Regions from separate parts of the Bradyrhizobium sp. 35 genome, predicted to be linked through region 1. Evidence: predicted binding sites of a transcription regulator. Region 1 holds the regulator's gene; the other holds the start of a gene.
The links. The regulator PhoB, encoded in region 1, activates phosphate uptake and scavenging genes when phosphate is short. The targets are predictions, from matches to a motif close to TGTCATNNANCTGTCAT.
Positions count from the first base shown of each region.

Region 1 (7,446 bases):
AACCCGGTCGAGAGCGCGGCGGTCGCCGCAGTGGTCGCCGGCATGCCCGATCCCGCGGTGCTGCTCGACCGCGCCGGCCGCGTCATCCATCTCAACGCCGCAGCCGCCCAGCTCGCGCCGGCACTGCGCCGGAATGAGCTCGCCCAGTTCGCGCTGCGCTCGCCCGAGATCATCACGGCGCTGCGCGAGTCGATCGCGACCACCGAGCCGCGGCGCGCGACCTATCTCGACCATGTCCCGGTCGATCGCTGGATGGAGCTGACCATCACGCCGGTGCCGGTGCCGACCACCTTTGGCGGCGCCGACAAATGCATGCTGATGACCTTTCACGACCAGACGCCGCTGCGCCGGGTCGAGGAAATGCGGGCCGATTTCGTCGCCAATGCCAGCCACGAGCTGCGCACGCCGCTGGCCGCGCTGTCCGGCTTCATCGACACGCTCCAGGGCCAGGCCAAGGACGATCCCAAGGCGCGCGAGCGCTTCCTCGGCATCATGCACAACCAAGCCACCCGGATGGCGCGCCTGATCGACGATCTCTTGTCGCTGTCGCGGGTGGAGCTGTCGGCCCATGTGCGGCCCGACACCCTGGTCGACCTGCTGCCGATCATCTTGCAGGTCGCCGATGGGCTCGAGCCGCTGGCGCGGGAACGCCAGGTCGAGGTCGAGACCCAGCTGCCCGAGACCCCGGTGCTGATCGCGGGGGACCGCGAGGAGTTGCTCCGCCTGTTCGAGAATTTGATCGAGAACGCGCTCAAATACGGCGCCTCCGGTGGACGCATTATCGTGTCGCTGATATCAGGCGCGGCCCCTGATGGAACTCAGGAAATCCGGGTGCTGGTCCGGGATTTCGGCCCCGGCATCGCGCCGGAGCACCTGCCGCGGCTGACCGAGCGCTTCTACCGGGTCGATGTCGGCGACAGCCGCTCGCAGGGCGGCACCGGCCTGGGATTGTCGCTGGTGAAACATATGCTTAACCGTCATCGCGGCCGGCTTTTGATCGAAAGCGTGCCCAAACAGGGCGCCACTTTCACCGCCTGTTTTCCCCAGGGCAAGCCTGCGGCTCTGAGCTAAATTCCAGCGATTTCAGCTGCTTAACACTGTCATCCGACTGTCACCAAACCTTCGTAAAAGCTCAGCTGTCCGCTCCTAAAGGGGCGGCACGGGGAGCGCGATCGGGCGCGGATGGCGCTTCGCTCCCCTGTATGGAGACCAGCATGAATTTCCTCAAAACACTCGTCGCTGCTGGCATTGTCGCCGCATCGACGACGGCGGCCTTTGCTGCCGACATCACCGGAGCCGGCGCGACGTTCCCGTTCCCGATCTATTCCAAATGGGCCGACGCCTACAAGAAGGAGACCGGCAACGGTCTGAACTACCAGTCGATCGGCTCCGGCGGCGGCATTAAGCAGATCCAGGCCAAGACCGTGACCTTCGGCGCCAGCGATGCGCCGCTCAAGGCCGAGCAGCTCGAGAAGGACGGCCTCGTCCAGTGGCCGATGGTGATGGGTGCCATCGTGCCCGTCGTCAACATCGAGGGCGTGAAGCCCGGTGAACTGGTGTTCGACGGCGAGACGCTGGCCAGCATCTATCTCGGCAAGATCACCAAATGGGACGACGCCGCGATCAAGAAGCTCAACCCGAACGTGAAGCTGCCCTCGGAGGCCATCACCGTGGTCCGCCGTTCGGACGGTTCGGGCACCACCTTCAACTTCACCAACTACCTCGCCAAGGCCAGCGCGGATTGGAAGAGCAAGGTCGGTGAGGGTACCGCGGTCGAGTGGCCGGTCGGCGTCGGCGCCAAGGGCAATGAAGGCGTGTCCGGCAACATCAGCCAGACCAAGAACTCGATTGGCTATGTCGAGTACGCCTATGCCAAGCAGAACAAGCTGACCTACACCGGTCTCATCAACAAGGCCGGCAAGCCTGTGCAGCCCACCGTCGAAGCCTTCCAGGCGGCCGCCTCCAACGCCGACTGGGCCAAGGCTCCCGGCTACTACGTCATCCTGACCGACCAGCCCGGCGAGAAATCCTGGCCGATCACGGCGGCGACCTTCATCCTCATGCACAAGGACGCCACCGACAAGGCGGCCTCGCAGGAAGCCATCAAGTTCTTCCGCTGGGCCTTCAAGAGCGGCGGCAAGGCGGCTGAAGAGCTCGACTACATCCCGATGCCGGATCCGGTCGTTCAGCTGATCGAGAAGACCTGGGCTGCCGACATCAAGAGCTAGGTTCGCGACGCTCGTGCCCCGGATGCGCTGCGCTGCATCCGGGGCACGGACCAACAAAAAACGTATACTATTTGGTACAGGGGATCGGCGTGGCAGAGATGGCCGTTCAGAGCGATGTAATCGACGACGCCGGACCGTATGACCGCGCCAAGGCCTTGAGCGCGTTCAAGCTCGGCGACGTTACCTTCTACTGGATTACGCGGCTCTCCGCGATCTCGGTGCTTCTGATCCTCGGCGGCATCATCATTTCGCTGATCGTCGGCGCTTTCCCGGCGATGAAAGAATACGGCGTCTCCTTCCTGTGGACGCAGCGCTGGGCGCCCTCCGCAGATCCGCCGGTGCTCGGCGCGCTCGGGCCGATGTACGGCACGCTCGTCACCTCCTTCATCGCGATGCTGATCGCCATTCCCGTGGGTCTCGGCATTGCGATCTTCCTCACCGAGCTCTGCCCGCAATGGCTGCGCCGCCCGATCGGCATGGCAATCGAGCTGCTCGCCGGTATTCCCTCGATCATCTACGGCATGTGGGGCTTCTTCGTGTTGGGTCCGTTCCTGGCCAACACGTTCCAGCCCTTCATGATCAAGATCTTCGACGGCGTTCCCGTGCTGGGCGCGATCTTCGCAGGTCCCCCGTCCTATCTCAGCCTGTTCAATGCCGCGCTGATCCTTGCCATCATGGTGCTGCCCTTCATCACCTCGATCTCGGTCGACGTGTTCAAGACGGTGCCTCCGGTCCTGAAGGAAGCCGCCTACGGCGTCGGCTGCACCACATGGGAAGTCGTCCGCAGCGTGGTGATCCCCTACACCCGGGTCGGCGTCATCGGCGGCATCATGCTGGCGCTGGGCCGCGCGCTCGGCGAGACCATGGCGGTGACCTTCATCATCGGCAACTCGTTCCGGATCTCGTCATCGATCTTTGCGCCGGGCACCACGATCTCGGCGGCGATCGCATCCGAGTTCGCCGAGAGCGACGGCCTGCACCAATCCGGCCTGATCCTGCTCGGCCTCCTGCTGTTCGTTCTGACCTTCTTCGTGCTCGCAGCGGCGCGGCTGATGCTGATGCGGCTGGAAAAGAAGGCGGGGAATTAGCGCCATGAATCCGATCTATTCACGCCGACGCCGCAAGGACATCGTCGTCCGCGGGCTCTGCATCGCCGCAACCGCCTTCGGCGTCACCTGGCTCGCGCTGATCCTGATCACGCTGCTCTACAACGGGCTGGCGGGACTCAATGTCCAGCTGTTCACCGAGAACACGCCGCCACCGGGATCGAACGAGGGCGGTCTGCTCAACGCCATCGTCGGCTCGCTGATCATGACCGTGATCGGCGTCGGCATCGGCGCGCCGCTCGGTATGTTCGCCGGCACCTATCTCGCCGAATACGGCCGCAATGACCGGCTGACCTCGGTGATCCGCTTCATCAACGACATCCTGCTCTCGGCGCCCTCGATCATCATCGGCCTGTTCATCTACGGCGCCGTGGTGGTGCCGATGCGCGGCTTCTCGGCGATCGCAGGCTCGCTCGCCCTCGCGGTCATCGTGATCCCGGTGGTGCTGCGCACGACCGAGGACATGCTGCTGCTGGTGCCGAACGCGTTGCGCGAGGCGGCCTCGGCGCTCGGCCTGCCGCGTTCGCTGGTGATCCAGCGGATCGCTTATCGTGCTGCCCGATCGGGTCTCATCACCGGCGTGCTGCTCGCGACCGCTCGCGTCGCCGGTGAAACCGCGCCGCTGCTGTTCACCGCGCTATCGAACCAGTTCTTCAGCCTCGGCCTGAACAAGACGATGGCGAACCTGCCTGTGACCATCAACAACTTCGTGCAGAGCCCCTATGCCTATTGGAAGCAGTTGGCCTGGAGCGGGGCGCTGCTCATCACCCTGACCGTTCTTGCCCTTAATATTTTCGCGCGCATCCTTGGCGCCGAGAGGACCGCAAAATGAGTGATCTTTCCGTGTCGATGAGCGCGTCCGGTGGACTGCCGCACGCGGCGGTGCTGCCCGAGGCGCCCCCCAAGGTGACCGTGCGTAACCTGGACTTCTATTACGGCGAGCACCATGCGCTGAAGAACATCAACCTGACGCTCGGCGCCAACCGCGTTACGGCGTTCATCGGTCCGTCGGGCTGCGGCAAGTCGACCCTGCTGCGCATCTTCAACCGGATGTACGACCTCTATCCCGGCCAGCGCGCCACCGGTCAGCTCATGCTCGATCAGACCAACATTCTCGACCCCAGGCTGGACCTCAATTTGCTGCGCGCCCGCGTCGGCATGGTGTTCCAGAAGCCGACGCCGTTCCCGATGACGATCTACGAGAACATCGCGTTCGGCATCCGTCTCTATGAGAAGATCTCGAAGTCCGAGATGGACGGCCGCGTCGAGAAGGCGCTGCGCGGCGGCGCGCTGTGGAACGAGGTCAAGGACAAGCTCAACGCCTCCGGCCTGTCGCTCTCCGGCGGCCAGCAGCAGCGCCTCTGCATCGCCCGCACCGTCGCGGTGCGGCCCGAGGTGATCCTGTTCGACGAACCCTGTTCGGCGCTCGACCCGATCTCGACCGCCAAGGTCGAGGAGCTGATCCAGGAGCTGTCCGAGGATTACACGATCGCTATCGTCACCCACAACATGCAACAGGCGGCGCGCGTCTCCGACAAGACCGCCTTCATGTATCTCGGCGAGCTGATAGAGTTCGACGACACCAGCAAGATCTTCACGTCGCCGTCAGATCGGCGCACGCAGGATTACATCACCGGCCGGTTCGGCTAGGAGACGCGACATGGGTTCTGAACATACCGCAAAGGCTTTCGACACCGACCTCCAGGAACTCACTCGCCTGGTCGCCGAGATGGGCGGCATCGCCGAGCGCATGATCGTCGAGTCCGTCGACGCGCTGATCCGCCGCGACGTCCCGCTCGGCCAGCGCGTCGTCGCCATCGACACCGAGCTCGACGCGCTGCAGAAGCGCATCGAGGAGCGTGCGGTGCTCACCATCGCCCGCCGCCAGCCGATGGCGGTCGATCTGCGCGAGATCGTCGGCGCCATGCGCGTCGCGACCGATCTCGAGCGCATCGGCGACCTCGCCAAGAACATGGGCAAGCGCGTCGCGGCGCTGGAGACGGACTTCCATCCGCTCAAGCTGTTCCGCGGCCTCGAGCACATGACCGACCTCGTGCAGCAGCAGGTCAAGTCGGTGCTGGACGCCTATGCCGCGCATGATTTGCCGGCGGCGATGGCGGTGTGGAAGGGCGACGAGGAAGTCGACGCCATCTGCACCTCGCTGTTCCGCGAACTCCTCACCTACATGATGGAGGATCCGCGCAATATCTCGTTCTGCATCCATCTGATGTTCTGCGCCAAGAACATCGAGCGGATCGGCGACCACGCCACCAATATCGCCGAGACCGTGTTCTACATGATCGAGGGCCAGGCGATCACCGACAAGCGGCCGAAGGGCGACATGACGACCTTTGCCAACACGGTACCGAACACCTGAAGACTTAAGGAGCGACGACCCGATGGGCGCACGCATTATGGTGGTTGAGGACGAGGAAGCCCTGACCGAGCTTCTCCGCTACAACCTCGAAGGCGACGGCTATGACGTCGAGACGGTGATGCGCGGCGACGACGCCGACACCCGCCTCAAGGAGCACATCCCCGATCTGATCGTGCTCGACTGGATGCTGCCGGGCCTGTCAGGCATCGAATTGTGCCGGCGGCTTCGCACCCGTCCCGAGACCAAGCAGCTCCCGATCATCATGCTCACCGCGCGCGGCGAGGAGAGCGAGCGGGTGCGGGGTCTTGCGACCGGCGCCGACGATTACATCGTCAAGCCGTTCTCGGTGCCGGAGCTGCTGGCGCGCGTGAAAGGCCTGCTGCGGCGCGCGAGCCCGGAGCGCCTCGCCACCGTCCTTGCTTTTGGCGACATCGAGCTCGACCGTGACAAGCGCCGCGTGGCGCGCTCGGGCCGGCCGATCGATCTCGGTCCGACCGAATATCGCCTGCTGGAGTTCTTCCTGGAGCATCCGGGACGGGTGTTCTCGCGCGAGCAGCTGCTCGACAGCGTCTGGGGCCGCGACATCTATATCGACGAGCGCACCGTCGACGTGCATATCGGCCGCCTGCGCAAGCTGCTCAATCTCGGCCGCGAGCAGGACCCGATCCGCACCGTCCGCGGCGCCGGCTACGCGCTGGATGATCGCTTCGCGAAGGCGGAGCAGGTGTAGGGTTGCAGGCTTGTTTGTTGGCGAGCTGTCCCTGCATTCTCAGCCGTCGTCCCGGACAAGCGAGCGAAGCGAGCGCTGATCCGGGACCCATAACCACCGAACGTGGTTTGGCGAAGACTCGGAGTGACCCCTTCCGCACGATTATTGCGTGCTCGGAGTATGGGTCCCGGCCCCCCGTGCGCAATTGCGCACTAGGCCGGGACGACACTGAAATTGTTGAACTGTCTTCGCGTGACGACTAACGGGGACCCGGCTTTACCGGTGCGCGGCGCCGATCCGACGCGGGCTGGTACGCAACGCGCGAGTGCTGGGCGCAATAGGGCAGTCCGGACAGCGCCCTTCCACCGCAGAAGAAGAAGTCCGGGGTCGAGGGATCGCCGACCGGCCAGTGGCAGGTCGCCTCGTTCAATTCCAGCAGCGACAGCCGCTGGCTCATCGGCACCACGTTGTCGTAGGTGACCGGATCCGGCTCAGCCTCGACCTCGAAGGCCTGCGCCAGCGCGGTGTTGCCGCGCGAGATCGGGCGGCTCACCCGCATCATGTGCTGCGCGGGGCGCGCCTTGCGCGGCCGCGGCGCTGCCGATGATGGGCTCTTGGCGCGGCCCGAAAGGCCGAGCCTGTGCACTTTGCCGATCACGGCATTGCGGGTCACATTGCCGAGCTCCGCCGCGATCTGGCTGGCCGAAAGTCCGGCCTCCCAGAGCTTTTTCAGCTGCTCGACGCGATCATCGGACCAGGTCAAAACCGTCATTGCACCCTTTCCCTCGCTGCGCGCCAGCCATCCTGGGGCCTCGCAGCGAATGCCTAAGCCTTCAAAAACCCGTGCCGCCAGAATCCCTTAAGGCTCGCCGGGCGCGTCTTGAACGCCCGAACGTTTACGCCGGTACATAAGGACTTAAAGATCAGAACCACTGCACGAGATGTCGTATCTGACAATCCAAACGCTACAATATGGCGTGACTCCCGCGCAAGAGTCCGCCGACTCGCTTCCACATGTTCCGTGGC
Region 1 is NZ_JADPJC010000144.1:157,134-164,579, reverse strand. Features, by position in the region: gene IVB36_RS29515 (ATP-binding protein) at 1-1,071, shown strand, start outside; gene pstS (phosphate ABC transporter substrate-binding protein PstS) at 1,215-2,228, shown strand; gene pstC (phosphate ABC transporter permease subunit PstC) at 2,327-3,316, shown strand; gene pstA (phosphate ABC transporter permease PstA) at 3,321-4,166, shown strand; gene pstB (phosphate ABC transporter ATP-binding protein PstB) at 4,163-4,984, shown strand; gene phoU (phosphate signaling complex protein PhoU) at 4,995-5,711, shown strand; gene phoB (phosphate regulon transcriptional regulator PhoB) at 5,734-6,441, shown strand; gene IVB36_RS29480 (GcrA family cell cycle regulator) at 6,680-7,192, opposite strand.

Region 2 (7,446 bases), on a different contig from region 1:
CGCGACCGATCCGTCCAAGGCGGCTGACGGCACCATCCGCAAGCTCTACGCAAAGTCCATCGGCGAGAATTCCGCGCACGGTTCGGATGCGCCGGAGACCGCCGCGATCGAGATCGCGCAGTTCTTCTCGGGCAACGAGATCGTCGGCTGATCCGTCGGCGGATAAGGTAACGAGACGCGGCGAAAGGACTTAGTGTGAACTGGCTCTGGCAGATCTTCGATCCCGCTACGATCGGGGCATTCTTCACCCAGTTCCGCGTTGAGATGGCCGAACCGACCTTTTGGGTCGCGGTCGGCAAGATCATCTGGATCAACATCCTCTTGTCCGGCGACAATGCGCTGGTGATCGCGCTTGCCTGTCGCGGCCTCAAGCCGCGGCATCGGCTGTGGGGCATGATCCTCGGTGCGGGCGCCGCGGTGCTGCTGCGGATCATCTTCACGGGCATCGTCGCGAGCCTGATGGAGTTGCCGTACCTCAAGCTGGTGGGCGGCCTCGCGCTGATCGTGATTGCGGCCAAGCTGCTGGTGCCGGAGCAAGAGGACGAGGACGGCGTCGAGTCGGCGTCGCATCTGTGGCAGGCCGTGCAGATCGTCGTCGTTGCCGACATCGTCATGAGCCTGGACAACGTCATTGCGGTGGCCGCGGCCGCCAATGGCAGCGTGCCCTTGCTGGTGCTCGGTCTTGCCATCAGCGTGCCCTTGATCGTCGCCGGCGCGGCGCTGATCATGGCGCTGCTCGCAAAGCTGCCGGTTCTGGTGTGGGCCGGCGCGGCGCTGCTCGGCTGGATCGCGGGCGAAGTGATCGCGACCGATCCCGGCATCGCGCCGAGGCTGCATGCGCTGTTCGACGGTCCGTTCGGCGCTTCGCTCGACAACATGCTCGGCGCCTTGCGCATCCCGCCGCGATTCGCCCATGGCGGCGGAGGCGGCGAATATCTCTGCGCAGCTCTCGGCGTCGTTGTCGTGCTGGTCGTCGGCTCCATCTGGCGCCGCCGCAGCATGAGCGCGGCCGCGCTCGAGTCCTCCGAACGCCACGTCAAGGCCTCGGCGGAGTAGATCTATCTTTTGAGCATGATCTCTTGGGAAAAGGGCTAGCGTCGGACGATCGAGCCGGTGCGGTTGATCAGGCGGGCGAGCGCGCGGAAGCGGCTGCCGACTCGATCCGCGACGAGATCGCCGAGGCGGTGCTCGAACACCAGCAACAGCTTGCGGCCCATGCTGCGGAAATGCGTCGCGGGCAAGACGCCCGGACGCGCCGCCGAGATCAGATGTGCGACGCGGAAGGCCGCGCCCAGCAGGCGGGCGCGTTCGAGCTGCGCCGGCGTCAGCAGCTCCTGCATGGCGACCGGCGGCTGGTTCTCCTCGCTGAGGCCCGCATAGCGATAGAACACGGACAACCCGACGAAGGCGCGCTCGGTGTGGGTGATCGCGCCGAAATTACCGTTGACGACGAGGCTCAGCGTCTGCTCGCCGCGATGGTCGGGATGCACGCGCCACCCGATGTCGGACAGCAGGCACGCGGCGTGGCGCAGGCGGCGGTCTTCTTCGGTCTCGCGCAGCTTCACCACGCGCGCGAGGCGGTCGGTCCAGGCGATCAGCTCGCGGGCGTGCTTTGCCGAACGCGACAGCAGCTGGTTCAGCTCCTCGGCCGCGCAGATCAGTCCGTCCTTGTTGCGCTCGGACTCCGGCAGCTTCTCGTGCAGCAGGCCCTCGCGCACGCCGAAGGTCGAGAACACGATGGTCTTCGGCTTCGCCACCCGGATGATGTGCTCGAGCACCAGCGCCGCATAGGTGAGGAGCGGACGCCGGGCATCGGCGACGATCTCGATGTCGGCGAGCATGCCGGCGGCCGCAAGCCGGCGGAGACGACGCGAGAAATCGAGCGCCTCGGCCGCCGAAATCGAATAGCCGTGCATCACCTGCAGCGGATAGCCGCTCTGGATGATGTGGATGCGCGCAAGCGCGCGCCAGGTGCCGCCGACCGCGTAGAAGCTGCGGCTGCTCCCCGCCTTGAGCTGCGGCACCCCATCGAGCGCTTCGCGCACGATGCGGTCGGCGCGTTTCAGGGATTTATGCGCGAGGTCCTGCAGCGCGAGGCCGCCGAGCGGCAGCGTCACGCCGCTGCGCACGGTGTTTTTGCGCACGTCGATCAGTTCGAGCGAGCCGCCGCCGAGGTCGCCGACGATGCCGTCAGGATGATGGATGCCGGAGATCACGCCAAGCGCCGACAGCCGCGCCTCGCGCGGGCCCGACAGGATCTCGATCTTCACCGCGCAGATGCGCTCGGCTTTCGCGATGAAGTCGGCGCCGTTGGAGGCATCGCGGCAGGCGGCGGTCGCAATCGCAAACACCCGCCCGACCTGCATGACCCGGCACAGCGCACGGAAGCGCTTGAGCGAGGTCAGCGCCTTGTCGACGGCGTCGGGCGCAAGCAGTCCCGTGCTCTGCACTTCGCGCCCGAGGCCGCACAGCGTCTTCTCGTTGAAGATGGGAATGAGGCTCCGCGTCAGTCCCTCGTAGACGACGAGACGGACCGAGTTGGAGCCGATGTCGATGACCGCGACGCTCGAGCCGCGCTTGCGCGGCCGCTTCACGTCGACGATCCCGGATCAGGATTGATGACGTTCATTACGGCGCGTGAGGCGGCGCGGCGAGGATTCCTTGAGCGACTTACCACGGCCAGACAGACTCGGATTTGTCATGAAGTAGTTGTGGACGTTGAAAGGCTCCTCGCCCTTCGCGGTCTTCATACGCGTTGAGGACCCGTCCGGCAACAATTGCCAGCTCTGTTCATTGTCCTTGAGATTCGCGACCATGATCTGTTCGAGAACCTGCTGATGCACCGTGGGATTCTGCAGCGGACACAGCACCTCGACGCGGCGGTCGAGGTTGCGCGGCATCATGTCGGCTGAGGAGATATACACAGCCGCTTTCGCGCTCGGCAGGCCCTGGCCCATGCCGAAGCAGTAAATTCGGCCGTGTTCGAGGAATCGTCCGATGATCGACTTGACGCGGATGTTCTCCGACAGGCCGGGAATACCGGGCCTGAGGCAGCAGATACCGCGCACCACGAGCTCGACCTGCACGCCGGCCTGGGAGGCCTCGTAGAGCGCGTCGATGATATCGGGGTCGACCAGCGCGTTCATTTTCATCCAGATCGCAGCAGGCCGGCCGTGCCGTGCATGCGCGGTCTCGCCCTGGATGTGCTCGATGATGCGCTTGCGCAAGGTCAGCGGAGACACCGCCATCTTTTCCAGATCGCTCGGCGCAGCGTAGCCGGTGATGAAGTTGAACACGCGCGCGGCGTCGCGGCCGATGGTCGGCTCCGAGGTGAAGTAGGAGAGGTCGGTGTAGATGCGCGCGGTCACCGGGTGGTAATTGCCGGTGCCGGTGTGGACGTAGGTCGTGAGGCTGCCGCCCTCGCGCCGCACCACCATCGAGAGTTTCGCGTGGGTCTTCAGTTCGAGGAAGCCGTAGACGACCTGCACGCCGGCGCGTTCGAGGTCGCGCGCCCAGCGGATGTTGGCCTCCTCGTCGAAGCGGGCCTTCAGCTCGATCAGCGCGGTGACGGATTTGCCGGCTTCGGCGGCTTCCACGAGCGCGCGCACGATCGGCGAGTTGCTGGAGGTGCGGTAGAGCGTCTGCTTGATGGCGACGACGTCGGGGTCGCGCGTCGCCTGCTGGAGAAACTGCACCACGACGTCGAAGGATTCGTAGGGGTGATGGACGACGAGGTCCTTCTGCCGGATCGCAGCGAAGATGTCGCCGCCTTGCTCGCGCACGCGCTCGGGATGGCGCGGCACGTAAGGGGTGAATTCGAGATCGGGCCGGTCAAGGCGGGTGAGCTGCGAGAGCTCGTTCATGGCGAGCACGCCATCGACCAGGAACACCTCGTCGTCGGCGGTCGACAGCGCGTGCTGCACGAAACTGCGCAGCTGCTCCGGCATCTTGGCGTCGATCTCGAGTCGGATCACCGAACCGCGGCGGCGGCGCTTCAGCGCGGTCTCGAACAGGCGGACGAGATCCTCGGCCTCTTCCTCGATTTCGAGTTCGGAGTCGCGGAGGACGCGGAAGGCGCCCTGGCCGTGAAGATTGTAGCCGGGGAACAGGCGGTTGATGAACAGCGCGGTGGCCTGCTCCAGCGAGATCAGCCGGACGACCTTGCCGTCAGCCGGCAGACGGATGAAGCGGTCGATCTTGCCGGGCATGCGGATCAGCGCGTTCATCTGCTTGCCGTCGGCGGCGCGCGTGAGCTGGAGCGCGATGGTGAAGCCGAGGCTCGGAATGAACGGGAAGGGGTGGGCCGGGTCGATCGCGAGCGGCGTCAGCAGCGGGAACACGTTGCTGAGGAAGTAGTCCTCGACCCAGGTTCGTTCCGCCTTGGTGACCTCCTTGCCCTCGACCAGCACGATACCCTCGTCGGCGAGCGTGCCGCGCAGGTCGCGCCAGATTGCCTGCTGGTCGGAGGCAAGCTGCGAGACGGTCCGGTTGATGAGCGCGAGCTGCTCGGACGGGGTCAGACCGTCGGGGCTGCGCTCAGCAATACCCTCGCGCACCTGGGCCTTGATGCCGGCGACGCGGACCATGAAGAACTCGTCGAGGTTATTCGCTGAAATCGACAGGAATCGCACCCTCTCCAGCATGGGGTGGCTGGGATTGACCGATTCCTCCAGGACGCGGCGGTTGAAGTGCAGCCAGGAAAGCTCGCGATTGATGAACCGCTCGGGGCTCGATGCGATCGCCGGCGGGCCTTCGGCTTCCGGGGCTTTTTCTTTAACTTCAACAGCTTGCGCAGAATCCATCCGAAGTCGGTCCATCCAGTTCGCCCCAATTTGCGACTTACGCGCAAAACCCGCGGGAGCATGTGTTAGAGCGATGACGTTTCGATGACATTGATGTTCCGCCGCCCGGCCGCGTCAACCCGCCTTGGTCAGACATCCCGGAGCAGCTCGGCCGCCAGGGCCCGGGTGACGGGGCGGCCGAGGCGCAAGGCCTCGCTGTCCAGCAGGTCCACAGCCCGTCGGGCGGCGGCCGAGGACCGCTCCAGGCGAGTGGCGAGGTAGCTGACCACGCTCTCGTCCACCGCGAGCTGGCGGTCGGCGCAGAACTTGACGATCAGGCCGCGGAAGAGCTGGTCGTCGGGCTGCAGCAGCGAGACAACGGGGACGGCGCGGAGCCGCGAGCGCAGGTCGGCGAGCTCGATCTCGAGAGACGCGGGCACCTCGCGTCCGGTGAAGAGGACGTAGGCGCCGTCCTCGCGGGCCAGATTCATCAGATGGAACAGGGCGCGCTCGTCGAATTCCCTGGCTTTGGGATCCTCGACCACCAGCGCGCCGGTGGCGAGCGCAGCCGGGACGGCCTCGGCGGTCAGCCCATTGGCCGTGGTCGAGCGGGCGCCTGAAGCCTCGGCCCAGATCGCGGCGAGATGGCTCTTGCCGCTTCCTTCCGGGCCGGCCAGCCACATGATTCGGTTCGGCCATTCTGGCCAGGCGTCGATGAGGGCAAGACCGGCGGCGTTGACGGGGCCTTCGAGGAAATTGTCCCGGCTCAGGCTCTCCGCATGCGGAAGCGAAAACGCCAACTGTCGGGGATGAACGCGGCCTGGCACGCTTGCTTTGCTCCGTGCCGGCGTGCCGGCTTCGTTTGACGAGATGCGACCTAATCGAGCGGGAGTTGGCCTTTTACGGGGCCGCTCCCAACTCACTTGGCCTCGATCGTGCTCATGTGCCGCAACCATTCGACAAGATAGAGCGACACGGAGGAGAGCGTGAAGACCGTGACGAGGCCCATCAGGATTATATCATAAGGACCGGGTTTGAAGCCGAAGGCGAGGGCGGCCAGCACCAGCGCCGCGAACGCCACTTGGGCCACAGTGTTGAGCTTGGATACCTTTGAGGGCTTCATCTCCACAGGTCGGTCGAACAGCCACGATATGATCACGGCGGCGACGATCATGATGTCGCGCGAGACCACCAGGATGACGATCCAGCGCGGAATCGCGCCCCAGATGCCGAGCGCCATGTAGATCGAGACCAGCAGCGCCTTGTCGGCGAGCGGGTCGAGCAAGGCGCCGAGCTCGCTCGTCATGTTGAAGCGCTTGGCAAGGAAGCCGTCGACCGCGTCGCTGATACCGGCGATCAGGAATACGGCGAACGCCACCTCCATTTGGCTCGACACGATGGCCCAGACGATGATCGGGACCAGCATGATGCGGCCCAAAGTAATGATGTTCGGTATACTCACACGGCGCTTCCCGGCACCCGGCCTGACCTCGAATTCGGCCCTTTGGAGGCTGAACCGGTTGATATCTCTACATAGTATACGGCGGCGCGCCATGCGAGCCATTGCGCGTCCCCGGAATTCGACGTAACCAGCCGCAAACCCACTGGAAATCGGGCATGACCGACCGCAAAAACGGCCTCACTTACGCCGATTCAGGCGTCGATATCGATGCGGGCAACCGCTTGGTCGACCTGATCAAGCCGATGGTGCGCGCCACCGCACGGCCCGGCGCCGACGCCGAAATCGGCGGATTCGGCGGCCTGTTCGATCTCAAGGCGGCCGGTTTCAAGGATCCCATCCTGGTGGCCGCGACCGATGGCGTCGGCACCAAGGTCAAGATCGCGATCGAGACCGGCCTGCATGGCGGGATCGGCATCGACCTCGTCGCCATGAGTGTCAACGACCTCGTGGTGCAGGGCGCCGAGCCGCTGTTCTTCCTCGACTATTTTGCCTGCGGGAAGCTCGATCCGGAGGCGACCGCGTCGATCGTCGCCGGTGTCGCCGAAGGCTGCCGCGAATCCGGCTGCGCCCTGATCGGTGGCGAGACGGCCGAGATGCCCGGCCTCTACAAAGACGGCGACTACGACCTCGGCGGCTTTGCCGTCGGCGCCGCGGAGCGGGGCACGCTCTTGCCGCGCAAGGACATCGCCGCCGGCGATGCCGTGATCGGGCTCGCTTCGTCGGGCGTGCACTCCAACGGTTTCTCGCTGGTGCGCAAGATCGTGGAACAATCCGGCCTCGGCTTCGGGGCGCAGGCGCCGTTTGCGCCCGTCATGACGCTCGGCGGCGCGTTGCTGACGCCGACGCGTCTCTACGTCAAATCCTGCCTGCGCGCGATCCGCGAGACCGGCGCGGTGAAGGGGCTTGCCCACATCACCGGCGGCGGCTTCACCGACAACATTCCGCGCGTGCTGCCGAAGCATCTCGGCGTCGGTATCGATCTGGCGCGCCTGCCAGTGCTGCCGGTGTTCAAATGGCTGGCCGCGCAGGCCGGCATCGCCGAGCTCGAAATGCTGCGGACCTTCAATTGTGGGATCGGCATGATCGCGATTGTCGAGCCGGACAAGGTCGAAGAGGTCGTGGAGATCTTCACTGACGCCGGTGAGACCGTGGCACAGCTCGGCAGCGTGATCCCGGCCGAGGGCGAGCACCGCGTCGTCTATA
Region 2 is NZ_JADPJC010000050.1:367,954-375,399, forward strand. Features, by position in the region: gene ndk (nucleoside-diphosphate kinase) at 1-151, shown strand, start outside; gene IVB36_RS09995 (TerC family protein) at 196-1,056, shown strand; gene ppx (exopolyphosphatase) at 1,092-2,594, opposite strand; gene IVB36_RS10005 (RNA degradosome polyphosphate kinase) at 2,610-4,802, opposite strand; gene IVB36_RS10010 (DnaA/Hda family protein) at 4,931-5,608, opposite strand; gene IVB36_RS10015 (CDP-alcohol phosphatidyltransferase family protein) at 5,701-6,243, opposite strand; gene purM (phosphoribosylformylglycinamidine cyclo-ligase) at 6,399-7,446, shown strand, end outside.
Region 2: the regulator PhoB is predicted to act here: its motif matches at 4,876-4,892, upstream of IVB36_RS10005 (RNA degradosome polyphosphate kinase).